Regions from separate parts of the Billgrantia sp. Q4P2 genome, predicted to be linked through region 3. Evidence: predicted binding sites of a transcription regulator. Region 3 holds the regulator's gene; each other region holds the start of a gene.
The links. The regulator sigma-54, encoded in region 3, starts transcription at its own class of promoters, with help from an activator protein. The targets are predictions, from matches to a motif close to TGGCACNNNNNTTGCTNT.

Region 1 (4,207 bases), on a different contig from region 3:
CGCCGTTCCGCCAGCTTGGGCAGGTGCACGCGGATCACGTTGAGGCGATGAAACAGGTCCTCGCGGAAGCGACCATCCTCCACTAGCCGTTCCAGGTTCTGGTGGGTGGCCGCGATGATGCGCACGTCTACCTTTACCGGCGTATGGCCACCGACCCGGTAGAATTCGCCGTCGGCCAGCACCCGCAGCAGCCGCGTCTGGGTCTCGGCGGGCATGTCGCCGATCTCGTCGAGGAACAGCGTGCCGCCGTTGGCCTGCTCGAAACGCCCCTGGCGGCTTGCCGTGGCACCGGTGAAGGCGCCCTTCTCGTGGCCGAACAGCTCGGACTCGATCAGGTCGCGGGGAATCGCCGCCATGTTCAAGGCAATGAAGGGATGGGTGGAACGCGGGCTGTGCTGATGCAGGGCGCGGGCCACCCGCTCCTTGCCGGTACCCGACTCGCCGTTGATCAGCACCGTGATGTGCGAGTGTGACAGGCGGCCGATGGCACGGAACACCTCCTGCATCGCCGGTGCCTCGCCGATGATCTCGGCGTCCAGCCCCTCGGGCACACTCACCGGGCGCTTGCGCTCGCGGGCATGGGCCACGGCACGACGCACCAGGGCCAGCGCCTCGTCGACGTCGAACGGCTTGGGCAGGTATTCGAAGGCGCCGCCCTGATAGGAGGCCACGGCGCTGTCGAGGTCGGAGTGGGCGGTCATCACGATGACCGGCAGGTCGGGGTGCACTTCCCGCACTCGCGACATCAGGTCGAGGCCGTCGATGCCCGGCATGCGAATGTCGGTGACCAGCACGTCGGGGGGATCGTCCAGCAAGCGGCTGAGCGCCACGTCGGCCCGCTCGATGCATTCGACCTCGAGGTCGGGCTGAGCCAGGGCGCGCTCCAGCACCCAGCGAATGGCGCGGTCGTCGTCGACCACCGCGACACGTGCGACATCAGTCATGGCGCCTCTCCAATGGAATAAGCAGTCGAAACTCGGTATGACCGGGGCGGGAATCGCACTCGATCAGCCCCTGGTGCTGATGCAGGATGCCCTGGGCAATGGACAACCCCAGCCCACTGCCGTCGGCACGCCCCGATACCATGGGATAGAAAAGGGTTTCCTGAAGGCTTTCGGGAACGCCGGGGCCGTTGTCGATCAAGGCCACCTCGCAAACCAGGCGATGCCGCTCCGCGCCCAGGGTGAACTGGCGGCGTGCCCGGGTGCGCAACAATAGGCTCGGGGCTTCGGTGCCGGCTTCGGTCATCGCCTCCACGGCATTGCGCGCCACGTTGAGCACCGCCTGGATCATCTGGGCCTCGTCGCCGGGAAAATCCGGCAGGCTGGGGTCATAGTCGCGCTCGATGACCACCGACGGTGTCTCGGCCATCAGCAGGGTGCGCACCCGCTCCAGTACCTTGTGGATGTTGAGCGGCTCATGGCGCACCAGCTTGTTCGGCCCCAGCATGCTGTCGACCAGATCGCGCAGACGATCGACCTCCTCGACGATGATGCGGGTGAATTCCTGCTGGGCGGGGTCGTCGAGGTCGCGCTCCAGCAGCTGCGCGGCGCCACGAATCCCGCCCAGCGGGTTCTTGACCTCATGGGCCAGGCCGCGTGACAGCACCTTGATCGCCTCCTGACGGTTGAGCAGGGCCTCCTCGCGAGAGATCCGCAGCAGGCGGTCGCGCGGTTCCATCTCCACCAGCAGTTCCGCCGTCGACAGCGGCGTCACCGTATAATCGATCGTGACCGCGGCGCCGCCGAGCAGCGCCAGCCTTACCTCACGCTGGGTGAAAGGGTGCTGGTCGTCGCGGGACTTGGCCAGTACCTCGCCCATGCCATCGTCCTCGGCCAGCAGCGTCGCCAGGCCAAGCCCCTTCACCCGCCCCAGACTGACCGCCAGCAAGGCTTCGGCCGCCGGATTCATCCAGCTCAGCCGCAGCTCATCGTCCAGCAGCAGCACCGCCGTGGTGAGGTGTTCCATCAGGCGTCGATACATTTACGACCTTCCCTTGGTGAATGCAGGGGTGCATGAAGCAGTATGTGCATCGTCATGGCGCATCGTTGGGATCGCCGCAACCACCGCCCGAAGCCAGGCAGCACTCAGGACTCAACATTCCAAGCAAGAAACGCGCCAACCCTTCCCGGCGCGGCATGGCGCCGTTTCAGGGCGAACGCAGCGCATCCTCATGCACTATAATGGTGCACAAGCAGATAAACTGCCATGCCAGGGAGCATGCGCCTCCCCCGCCTTGGTGCATCGCGGTCCAGGGCGGGCGAAGCAAGAGAGGGGGTAATGGTCAGATTGGGGCAGAGCGCCTCGAATCAGCCGCCACCCTGCGGCAGCATCAATAGCCTCGCTGCACATGGAAGGTGACCGGCGGGCTGCGATGGCGTATCTGCCCCTGGGCGTCGAGCAGCTCCGCCTGCAGCACGTATTCGCCACGGTCGAGATCGTTGAGCATGAAGGCTCGGGTATGCATGGGGGTCTGGCTCACTCGGCCGTCGACCAGCAGCCGCACGCTGTGGTCGGGGCGCAGTTCCGGCTCGATGGCCAGTTCCACCTGCAGGTTGCCGGCATGGCTCGCGGGAAGGTCCGCCCCGTGCTCCGGCGAGCGGATGCGGAAGGTGTCATAGGGCATGAAGGGCTGGCCCGGCGCCTCGTCCATGCGGGGGGCAACGCCCTCGACGCGTGGCGGCTCGGCCCGGGGCTCCTCGACGCGCGAAGGGATGACAGTCAGTGGTGCCAGCTCCACCGGCTCACCGCCGCGGTTGGGGTCGTCAGTGAAGATCACGTTGCCCTGAGCATCGGTGGTGCGATAGATCGTCGTGGCCAGCGCCCCCTGCGCCAGTATCAGGCCCAGCAGACACAGCACGATCGCCTTGCCCATGAGGACTCTCCTTCGATGGCGACCCGCGCAGCTCAACTGTCGGCCGGCCGATGTGCCAATGAACGTATTTCCCGGCAATCTTTCGCCACTCAGTGTACGACAAAAAAGGGGCTCCGCGATGCGGAGCCCCTTGGCGGAGCCGGCTGGCAAGGCAAGCCTCGTCCAGCCGTCCGAGCTGCGGTATCAGCAGCTGTAGTACATGTCGAACTCGATCGGGTGCGTGGTCATGCGGATACGCTCGACGTCTTCCATCTTCAGCTCGATGTAGGCGTCGATCATGTCGTCGGTGAACACGCCGCCCTCGGTGAGGAAAGCACGATCCGCGTCCAGCGCCTCGAGCGCCTGGTCCAGGCTGCTGGCGACGGTCGGTACCAGCTTGCCCTCTTCCGGAGGCAGGTCGTAGAGGTTCTTGTCCATGGCGTCGCCAGGATGGATCTTGTTCTTGATACCGTCGATACCGGCCATCAGCATGGCGGCGAAGGCCAGGTAGGGGTTGGCGGTCGGGTCGGGGAAGCGAGCCTCGACACGCTTGCCCTTGGGGCTTGCCGTGTAGGGAATGCGGATGGACGCAGAGCGGTTGCGGGCGCTGTAGGCCAGCATTACCGGCGCCTCGAAACCCGGCACCAGACGCTTGTAGGAGTTGGTGGAAGCGTTGGTGAAGGCGTTCAGGGCACGGGCGTGCTTGATGATGCCACCGATGTAGTAGAGCGCCATTTCGGACAGGCCGGCGTACTGATCGCCAGCGAACTGGTTCTGACCATCCTTCCAGAAGGACTGGTGCACGTGCATGCCACTGCCGTTGTCGCCAACCAGCGGCTTGGGCATGAAGGTGGCCGTCTTGCCGTAGGCATGGGCCACGTTGTGGATCACGTACTTCATTTCCTGGACTTCGTCGGCCTTCTTCACCAGGGTGTTGAACTTGACGCCGATCTCGTTCTGGCCGGCGTTGGCCACCTCGTGGTGGTGCACCTCGACGGTCTGGCCGATGGCCTCCAGGGTGTTGCACATGGCGCCGCGAATGTCATGGAAGCTGTCGACCGGGGGTACCGGGAAGTAGCCACCCTTGACCCGCGGACGGTGCGCCAGGTTGCCGCCTTCGACCTGACGGTCGGTGGCCCAGGCGCCCTCTTCGGAGGTGATCTTGTACATGGCGCCTTCGATATCGGCTTTCCAATGCACTTCGTCGAAGATGAAGAACTCGGGCTCGGGGCCGAAGAAAGCCGTGTCGCCCAGGCCGGTGGACTGCAGGTAGGCTTCAGCGCGCTTGGCGATGGAGCGCGGGTCGCGCTCGTAGCCCTGCATGGTCGCCGGCTCGATGATGTCGCAGCGCAG
Region 2 (4,207 bases), on a different contig from region 3:
CGAAGGTGCGGTTGAGCAGCGGTTCGATCAGCTGGCGTTTCACCCTGAGCGGAACGCGTGGGTCGATGGCACGGATCAGGCGTGGCGGCGCGGGCGGGCGTGGCAAACGCGACAGGGACAACGGCAACATGGCGACTCTCCGATGGTGCGAACCAGTGGATTCGGCGCGGCCAAGGGCGGCCACGAAACCGTTCATCCTAAGCTCGACACCGCCCGCCTGCACTGATATGCGTCAAGCCCGAGTCAGTGCCCCGTTACCGGGGCCTTGGCTACCATATATAGCCAAGAGAGCCGGATCAAGCACCACATCTAGATTTTATTTTTAACGCTAGCTCTTGCATTACGGTAACTATTTGATCCCCAAACGACGCGCCAGCTTGTGCAGGTTGCTGGGGTCCACAGAGAGCCCCCGGGCGGCATTTGCCCAGTTGCCGTCGCATGCCGCCAGCGCCTGGCGAATGGCCCGTCGCTGGGCGGATTCGACCTGATTGCGCAGCGGCTGAACGATACCGGGGCGCGCTTCAGGCTCGCTCTCCTTGTCCTCTGCGGCTTTCAACGCTAAGGCACCGGGCAAGTCGAGCCACTCTGGCTCGAGGGTAACGATATCGTCACGTCGGGCGCCGTGGCCCAGGGCCTTGATCGCCGCCCGGCTGATGACGTGCTCCAGCTCTCGGACGTTGCCTGGCCAGGCATAACCGAGCAGCGCCGCTTCGGCCTGTGGTGACAGGCGCAGGCTGCGTACGCCGAGCCGGGCGCGGTTGATCTCGAGGAAGTGGCCGGCCAGCACCAATACGTCGCTATCGCGCTCGCGCAGCGGCGGAATCGCCACCGGATAGACCGACAGGCGATGGTAGAGATCGGCGCGGAAATAACCGTCGCGCACGCCATCGGCCAAGTGGCGATTGGTGGCGGCGATGATACGCACGTCGACCCGGCGCGGGGTGTCCTCGCCCAGGCGCTGGACTTCCCCGTTCTGCAAGGCACGCAGCAACTTGGCCTGGATCGCCAGCGGCAGCTCGCCCACCTCGTCAAGGAACAAGGTACCGCCGTCGGCGGCCTCGAAGCGTCCCGCACGACCTGTCGTGGCCCCCGAGAACGCCCCCTTCACGTGACCGAACAGCTCGCTCTCGGCCAGCGTTTCGGGCAGCGCTGCACAGTTGACCTGCACCAGCGGCTGATCACGGCGCGGGGAGCGCTGGTGCAAGCGCCGCGCGAACAGCTCCTTGCCCACCCCGGTCTCGCCACTGAGCAGCACCGGCAGGTCCGATTCCGCCACCACGTCGATTTCCCGCAACAGCCGCTGCAGTCCAGCGCTATGACCGAGAATTTCGCCACCTTCACCAGGCTCGGCATGGAAGACCGCGCCATGGGGCGCCATACGCAGCGCGCGCACCTCCTGTTCCAGGCGCGAGACACGCACGGCGGCTTCGATCAGCAGCGCATAGCGCTCCAGCACCGTGCGCGACACCTCATCGAAGGTGCCGGCCATCAGCGCATCCAGGGTCAGCACACCCCAGGGCTCCCCTTCCACGTGCAAGCTGATCCCCATGCAGTCGTGCACGTGCAATGGCTCGCCCGGCTGCTGCTCGACCAGGCCATCGTAGGGATCGGGCAGGGTCGAGTCGGGGGGGAACAGGGTCGAGCGACGGCTGGTGAGAATGGCAGCCAGGCGCGGGTGGCGGGCCACCTCGAAGCGTCGCCCCAGCGCTTCACGGACCAGTCCCTCCACCGCTACTGGCGCCAGTACGTCCTCTTGCAACCGCAGCAGACATACTGCTCCACAGCGAAACCCCTCACGTAGGGTACGCACCAAGCGCTGCAACCTCACGGCACTGGGCAGGTCGGCGGTGAGGTCGGCTAGAAGGGAATCGTCAAGCATGGTGATAAATACCATCACTGGGTTTATATAACCCTAACAAGACAGGGTATTTTTTACCACATAAACTGTAGGCAGCTGAAACTCAAGGAGAATGCAATCTGGCACGCTGCTTGCTCTAGCAGGGTGTCATCCCATTATCCGAGGCACACCGCATGAACCTGCTCGAACAGACCGTTGGCCGTATCGCCCTGTCACTGCCCGGCGCCACCCGTATCTTCCACACTCATAACATCGACTTCTGCTGCGGCGGGCGCATCAGCCTGCGCCAGGCCGCCGAGCGTGCCGGCCTGCATGTCGACCGGCTCGTCGCCGAACTCGAGGCACTGCCGGCCGCCAGCAGCGAGCAACGCGATTGGCGTGACGCCAGCAACGACGAGCTGATCGATCACATCCTGACCCGCTACCACGACGTGCACCGCGAGCAGCTCCCCGAGCTGATCCGCATGGCGCGCCGAGTCGAGCAGGTCCACGGTGAACGCGACAGCTGCCCACGCGGCCTGGCCGACCTGTTGCTGGTGATTTACCAGGAAATGGAGAGCCACATGCAGAAGGAGGAGCAGATCCTGTTCCCGATGCTGCGCCGCGGTATGGGTGCCCAGGCCCAGGGGCCGATCGCCGTGATGCGCCATGAGCACGACGATCATGGCGAGAACCTGGAGCAGGTGATGCTGCTCACCGACGACATCACCCCGCCCAAGGGAGCCTGCACCACCTGGCGTGCCCTCTATACCGGCCTGCGCGAATTTCGCGAGGACCTGATGGAGCACATCCACCTGGAGAACAACCTGCTGTTCGAGCGCGCGGTCTGACCTAAGCGCACTCCGCCGCCGGCCTTGCCGACGGCGGGTTCCAGTCTCCATCCCTGTATAAAGGAGTCCCCATGCGCTTCTGGAAACGCGCCCCGACCTCAGCGAGCGCCGCTTCGCCATGCGCCTCTGCCACTTCGAGCGAAGAACGCGAGCATATGCAGGCAAGAATCGATGCTCTGGAAGCCGAGCAGCGACTCCATCAGCACCTATTCGCTAACCTCACGGGGTTCGGCGATTCCATGGTGGCGCTGCGTGAATCTTTCTCCGAACTCTCCGGCCTGCTGGTGAGCAATAAGCGCATCACCGACCATACCGCCAGCGAGTCATTGCAGAGTCAGGAGGCACTCAATGCCATGGTCGAGGCGCTACGCGAACTCAATCAGCGTATTGGCCGAGCCGCCGAGGACGTCTCTTCGCTGCGAGGCGACGCCGATCGCATCGACAACTTCGTTCACCTGATCGAGGAGATCTCGCTGCAGACGACGCTGCTGGCGTTCAATGCCAGTATCGAGGCCGCCCGCGCCGGCGAGACCGGCCGGGGCTTTGCCGTAGTGGCAACAGAAGTGCGTGAGCTGGCCACTCGCACCGGCTCCGCTACCGAGGAGATAGGCAGTCTCACCGATAATATTCTCGGCCAAACCGGCAGCGTGGATACCCGTATGCATCACAATGCCAGCGAAGCCGAGCGCCTGAGCTGCGAAGCCAACCGCGTGATGCAACGCACCGAGCAGTTGCTGAACCTGACCCGGGAGAGCAGCCAGGCGCTGGCCTTCTCCGCCATGCTCAGCGAGGTGGAACTGGCCAATCTGGAGGAACTCGAGGTCAAGCTGGAGGTATATCGCATTCTGATGGGTCTATCATCGAAGACCGCCGAGGAACTCCCCGACGAAACCCAGTGTGCGCTGGGGCGCTGGTACTACGAAGGCAGCAGCAGTGCGCGCTTCCGTAGCGACGAGGATTTCCAGGCGCTGGAGGCACCCCATCGGGAAGTACATCGCCAAGCGATACAGGCAGTCAGCCTGTTCCATGCCGGCGAGACCGAAGCAGCGATGCAGGCACTGGCCAGGATGGAGGCCGCCAACCTCGACGTGATGAAGCGGTTGCGCTACATCATGCGGAAGTACCGACCCCAGGATAGCCAGGCGACTGCATCCCCGGAAAAGACTGTCGCGTTACCCGTACCTGCCTGAACGATCCCATGCTCCTATACACATGACGGCACCCGAGGGTGCCGCCCTGCCTCAGTCCGTGGCCTGAGCCTCGTCGAAGCAATCAGACCGTACGCGAGAACCGTCCCTCGTTGGGCTTCAGGTAAGCATCGAAGGCCATCGCCATGTTGCGCATCATCAGGCGGCCGGCGGGCCGCACTTCGATGGCCCCGTCCTGGATCGACAGCAGGCCGTCCGCCTGCATTTCCGCGAGCTCGCCGAGCGCGTCGGCGAAGTAGTCGCGGAAGACGATGTCGTGGCGCGCCTCGATGGCGGCGAAGTCGATGCGGCCGTGGCACATCAGGGCGTTG
Region 3 (4,207 bases):
CAGGTCCGCCAGGTTGCGAATGTCGCTCAGCGTCGCGTCTTCGGATTCGATGGCCTCGCCCAGGGTCATGTCCCGGCCACGGGTCAACGGATGGCGACGTCGGGTAGCGGAGTAGCGTTCGAGGAGAATGCGGGCATCGGTGGTCAGGTAGATGATCTGGCAGTCGACCTGCTTGGTGCGTAGCTCTTCCAGCAGCCGTGGGAAGCGCTCCAGGGCATGGGGCAGGTTGCGTGCGTCGATGCTGACGGCGATCGAGGTCTGGATCGTGGGGGAGTTGCGCAGTTCATCCACCAGAGATCCGAGTAGCATCGCCGGCAGGTTGTCGATGGAGTAGTAGCCGATGTCCTCGAGCGCTTGCAGTGCGATCGACTTGCCGGAGCCGGAACGGCCGCTGATGATCACAAGCTGCATGACGGTTCTCCTGATCAGGGGCCGGCCGAACGGCGAGTAGAAAAAGTCAGGCCGAGGACTGTCGTCGGATCGCTTCGATGAGGTGCTCGTGGAGTTCACGCTGGCTCGCGCACTTGCGCAGCCCCGCACGCGTATCGGCGTCGTTCATCACGCCCGCCACCTGGCTCAGCAACGACAGATGCGTGTCGTCGGCCTCCTCGGGCACCAGCAGCACGAAGACGAGATCGACTGGCTCGCCGTCGATGGCGTCGAAGTCGATGGGCTCGGCCAGTTTGAGAAAGGCGGCCACCGGGCTATGGCAGTGGGGGCTACGGGCATGGGGGATGGCCACGCCATTGCCGATCCCGGTACTGCCCAGTCTCTCACGACCGACCAGTCTGCCGAAGACCTCCTGACTGTCGAGGCTAGGAGTGTTCTGCGCTATGAAGGTGCTGAAGAACTCCAGCACCCTCTTCTTGCTGCCCCCGGGAACGTCGAACAGCGCGCGTTCCGGGGGCAGGATGGTTTCCAGTGTCATGGCAGCTCAGCGAATGCCGGCGCCCTGGGCGCGCGCTTGGGCCTTTTCCTTGTGTTTGACCAGTTGGCGGTCGAGCTTGTCTGTCAGCGCATCGATGGCGGCATACATGTCCGGATCGGAGGCTTCAGCATGAAGGTCGGCGCCGGCGGCATGCAGCGTGCAGGCGGCCTGCTGACGCTCCTTTTCGATCGAGAGCGTCACTTGCACGTTGGTGATGTTGTCGTAATGGCGCTGGACGCGGCTAAGCTTTTCGCTCACGTAGTCACGCAGTGGATCGGTCAGTTCAACATGATGGCCGGTGATGTTGACTTGCATGACAAGCTCCTTCGTCCTTCGGGTGGTGGCTCGATTGTAACCCTTTTTGCTGTCCTGCAAACCCCCTCGAAAGTGACGATTGCCCAGCGTCAGCGTTACGTCGAGGCATCAGCGAAAACGCTTGCGCTCGCTCGAGGAGGGAATTCCCAGAGCTTCACGATACTTGGCTACCGTGCGACGTGCCACCTCGATACCGCTCTCTGCCAGCAGATCCACCAGGCGACTGTCGGAAAGAGGCTTGCGCGGTGGCTCGTCGGCGATCAGTTTGCGGATACGGGCACGAATAGCCGTGCTGGAGTGGGCGTCCCCGTCGCCGTTGCCACCTACGTGGCTGGAAAAGAAATACTTCAGCTCGAACACGCCGCGTGGGGTGTGGATGAACTTCTGTGTCGTCACGCGCGATATGGTCGACTCGTGCATCTCGACGGCCTGGGCGATGTCGGCCAGCACCAGGGGCTTCATGGCTTCTTCGCCCTGCTCGAGAAACTCGATCTGGCGTGCCATGATCTCCCGCCCCACCCGCAGCAGGGTATCGTTGCGGCTGGCGAGGCTCTTCATCAGCCAGCGCGCTTCCTGCAGGTGATCCTTGAGGAACTGGTTGTCCTGGCTCTTGTCCGCGCGCCGCACCAGCGCGACATAATCGGGCTGTATGCGCAGCCGGGGCAGGGCCTCGGCGTTGAGTTCCACGCGCCAGCCTGATTCGTCGTGATAGGCAACCAGGTCCGGGGTGACGTAGCTGCTGCCCACTTCGGCATAGGCGCTACCGGGGCGTGGGTCCAGCGAGCGAACCAGGGCAATGACCTCATTCAGGGCATCGTCGTCCAGCCCCAGGCGGCGCTTGAGCAGGCGACGGTCGTCGGCAGCCAGCGCCTCGAGGAACTGGCGCACCAGGCGACGGGTCTGTGGCAGCAGCGGCGTATCGTCGGGCAGGGCGGCCAGCTGCAGCATCAGGCACTCGCGCAGATCGCGGGCGAACACGCCGGTGGGCTCGAACTGCTGCAGGCGCAACAGAACCTGTTCGACCTCCCGGGTGGGTAGGCCTTCGAGCCCCTGCTGGCGCAGGCCGTCGCGGATATCTTCCAGCGCCTGCGACAGGTAGCCGGCGCCATCGACGGCATCGATCAGGCTCTCGGCGATAATGCGCTGGCGGTCGCTCAGATCGGTCATCGCCAATTGCCAGATCAGGTGGCCGGCCAGCGTCTGCTCCGAGGCCTGGCGCTCGAAATCCGGTCCTTCGCCGGTAGCGCCGCCGGAACTCGAACCATGATCGGGGTAGGTATCCGTCCAGTCACTGTCGGTGGAGAGTTCGCTGGGTATTTCGCTGGCCCAGTCATCGCTCTGGGCTTCGCCGACGGCCTGTTCGCCGAAGCCGTCGTCGAGTTCCAGCATGGGGTTGGATTCCAGGGCTTGCTGGATTTCCTGGCGTAGATCGAGAGTCGAGAGCTGCAGCAGGGCAATGGCCTGCTGCAGCTGGGGGGTCATGGTCAGCTGGGTGCCGACACGCAGTTGCAAGGATGCTTTCATGGCCATGAGAATAACGGGCTCATCTGCCGGAAAACTCTACCCTAGACCGGTCGGCAGCGACTTGCAAGAGAATTGACTGCAATATGCATGCCATCGGCAATATTTATGCCTGATTAGAATATTTTAAATAAAGATCAAATGCTTGCATAATGCACTGGATTGCGCTACAGGCGAAAATCCTCGCCCAGATAAACTTCCCGTACCCGCCTGTTGGCAAGGATGGCCTCGGCGTCACCTTCGGCAATGATCTGGCCGTCACCGACGATGTAGGCCGAATCGCAGATGTCGAGGGTTTCGCGAACGTTGTGGTCGGTGATCAGTACGCCGATGTTGCGCGCCTTCAGCTGGCGAATGATCCCCTTGATCTCGCCCACCGAAATTGGGTCGACCCCGGCGAAGGGTTCGTCGAGCAGGATGAAGGCCGGCTCGGTGGCCAGCGCCCGGGCGATCTCGACCCGCCGCCGCTCGCCGCCGGACAGGCTCATGCCCAGGTTGTCGCGAATATGGGTGACATGGAAGTCTTCCAGCAGCTGCTCGAGCCTTGCTTGTCGCCCATGGCGGTCGAGATCCTTGCGCGTCTCGAGAATGGCCATGATGTTGTCGGCCACCGACAGCTTGCGAAAGATCGACGCCTCCTGGGGCAGGTAGCCGATTCCGGCTTGGGCTCGCTCGTGCATGGCGCTGTGCGAGAGATCCAGATCGTCGATATGAACTTCGCCGGCATCCGCCTTGACCAGACCGACGATCATGTAGAACGAAGTGGTCTTGCCTGCCCCGTTGGGCCCAAGCAGCCCGACCACGCAGCCCTGTTCGATGGCGAGGCTGATGTCGTGTACCACGCGGCGGCGCTTGTAACTCTTGGCCAGATTTCGGGCTTGCAGGGTCTTCTTCGCCATTTCAGCGCTCCGGCTGCAGGGTCATGCGGATACGCTGGCGCCCCTCGACGCCTTCCCCCTCGGCACGGGCCTGAACGACGCGGCGGTCGAGAAAGTACTCCAGGTAGCCACCGTCGAAGGTGTCGCCCCCTTGGTGCAGCTCGGCGCGGTCGATCAGCTCCACGCGCCGCTCGGCCACGTGATAGACGATCGTGCGGCCCCAGCCGCGGACCACGGGTTGGTCGGGGTCGGGCTGCTGCTCGATGTAGGCGCGTTCGCCGCGGGCCGTGGCGCGGGAGAGTTCGCCGGCCGCATTGCGCTGAAACTCGACTCGGTCGCCGGTCAGCCGCATGGTGCCCTGGCGGATGTCGACATCGCCGGTATAGACCGCGGTGCCGGCGCGGTCGTCGAGGTCGAGTCGATCGGCCTCGACCTCGACGGGTTGGTCGGCGTCACGCTGCTGCGCCATGGCCGAACCGCTACCTGCAAGACCGATCAACGCCATGCCAACCAGCGCCAGGGTGAGTGGCATTCGGACGGTCGGGAGCTTGCATCGCTTCATGGC

Region 1: a site for sigma-54 is predicted at 2,104-2,121, ahead of glnL (nitrogen regulation protein NR(II)). Genes of this name have one in related genera too.
Region 2: a site for sigma-54 is predicted at 1,979-1,996, ahead of ytfE (iron-sulfur cluster repair protein YtfE). Genes of this name have one in related genera too.

The regions. Positions count from the first base shown of each region.
Region 1 covers NZ_JBRBAI010000014.1:27,896-32,102, reverse strand. Annotated here, with positions in the region: gene ntrC (nitrogen regulation protein NR(I)) at 1-944, opposite strand, end outside; gene glnL (nitrogen regulation protein NR(II)) at 937-1,983, opposite strand; gene ACUY1T_RS19370 (DUF4124 domain-containing protein) at 2,333-2,875, opposite strand; gene glnA (glutamate--ammonia ligase) at 3,059-4,207, opposite strand, start outside.
Region 2 covers NZ_JBRBAI010000004.1:441,964-446,170, reverse strand. Annotated here, with positions in the region: gene ubiT (ubiquinone anaerobic biosynthesis accessory factor UbiT) at 1-130, opposite strand, end outside; gene norR (nitric oxide reductase transcriptional regulator NorR) at 350-1,879, opposite strand; gene ytfE (iron-sulfur cluster repair protein YtfE) at 2,032-2,688, shown strand; gene ACUY1T_RS09930 (methyl-accepting chemotaxis protein) at 2,760-3,878, shown strand; gene hemN (oxygen-independent coproporphyrinogen III oxidase) at 3,961-4,207, opposite strand, start outside.
Region 3 covers NZ_JBRBAI010000002.1:336,102-340,308, reverse strand. Annotated here, with positions in the region: gene rapZ (RNase adapter RapZ) at 1-411, opposite strand, end outside; gene ptsN (PTS IIA-like nitrogen regulatory protein PtsN) at 458-928, opposite strand; gene hpf (ribosome hibernation-promoting factor, HPF/YfiA family) at 935-1,243, opposite strand; gene ACUY1T_RS04440 (RNA polymerase factor sigma-54) at 1,352-2,773, opposite strand; gene lptB (LPS export ABC transporter ATP-binding protein) at 2,932-3,663, opposite strand; gene lptA (lipopolysaccharide transport periplasmic protein LptA) at 3,665-4,174, opposite strand; gene lptC (LPS export ABC transporter periplasmic protein LptC) at 4,201-4,207, opposite strand, start outside.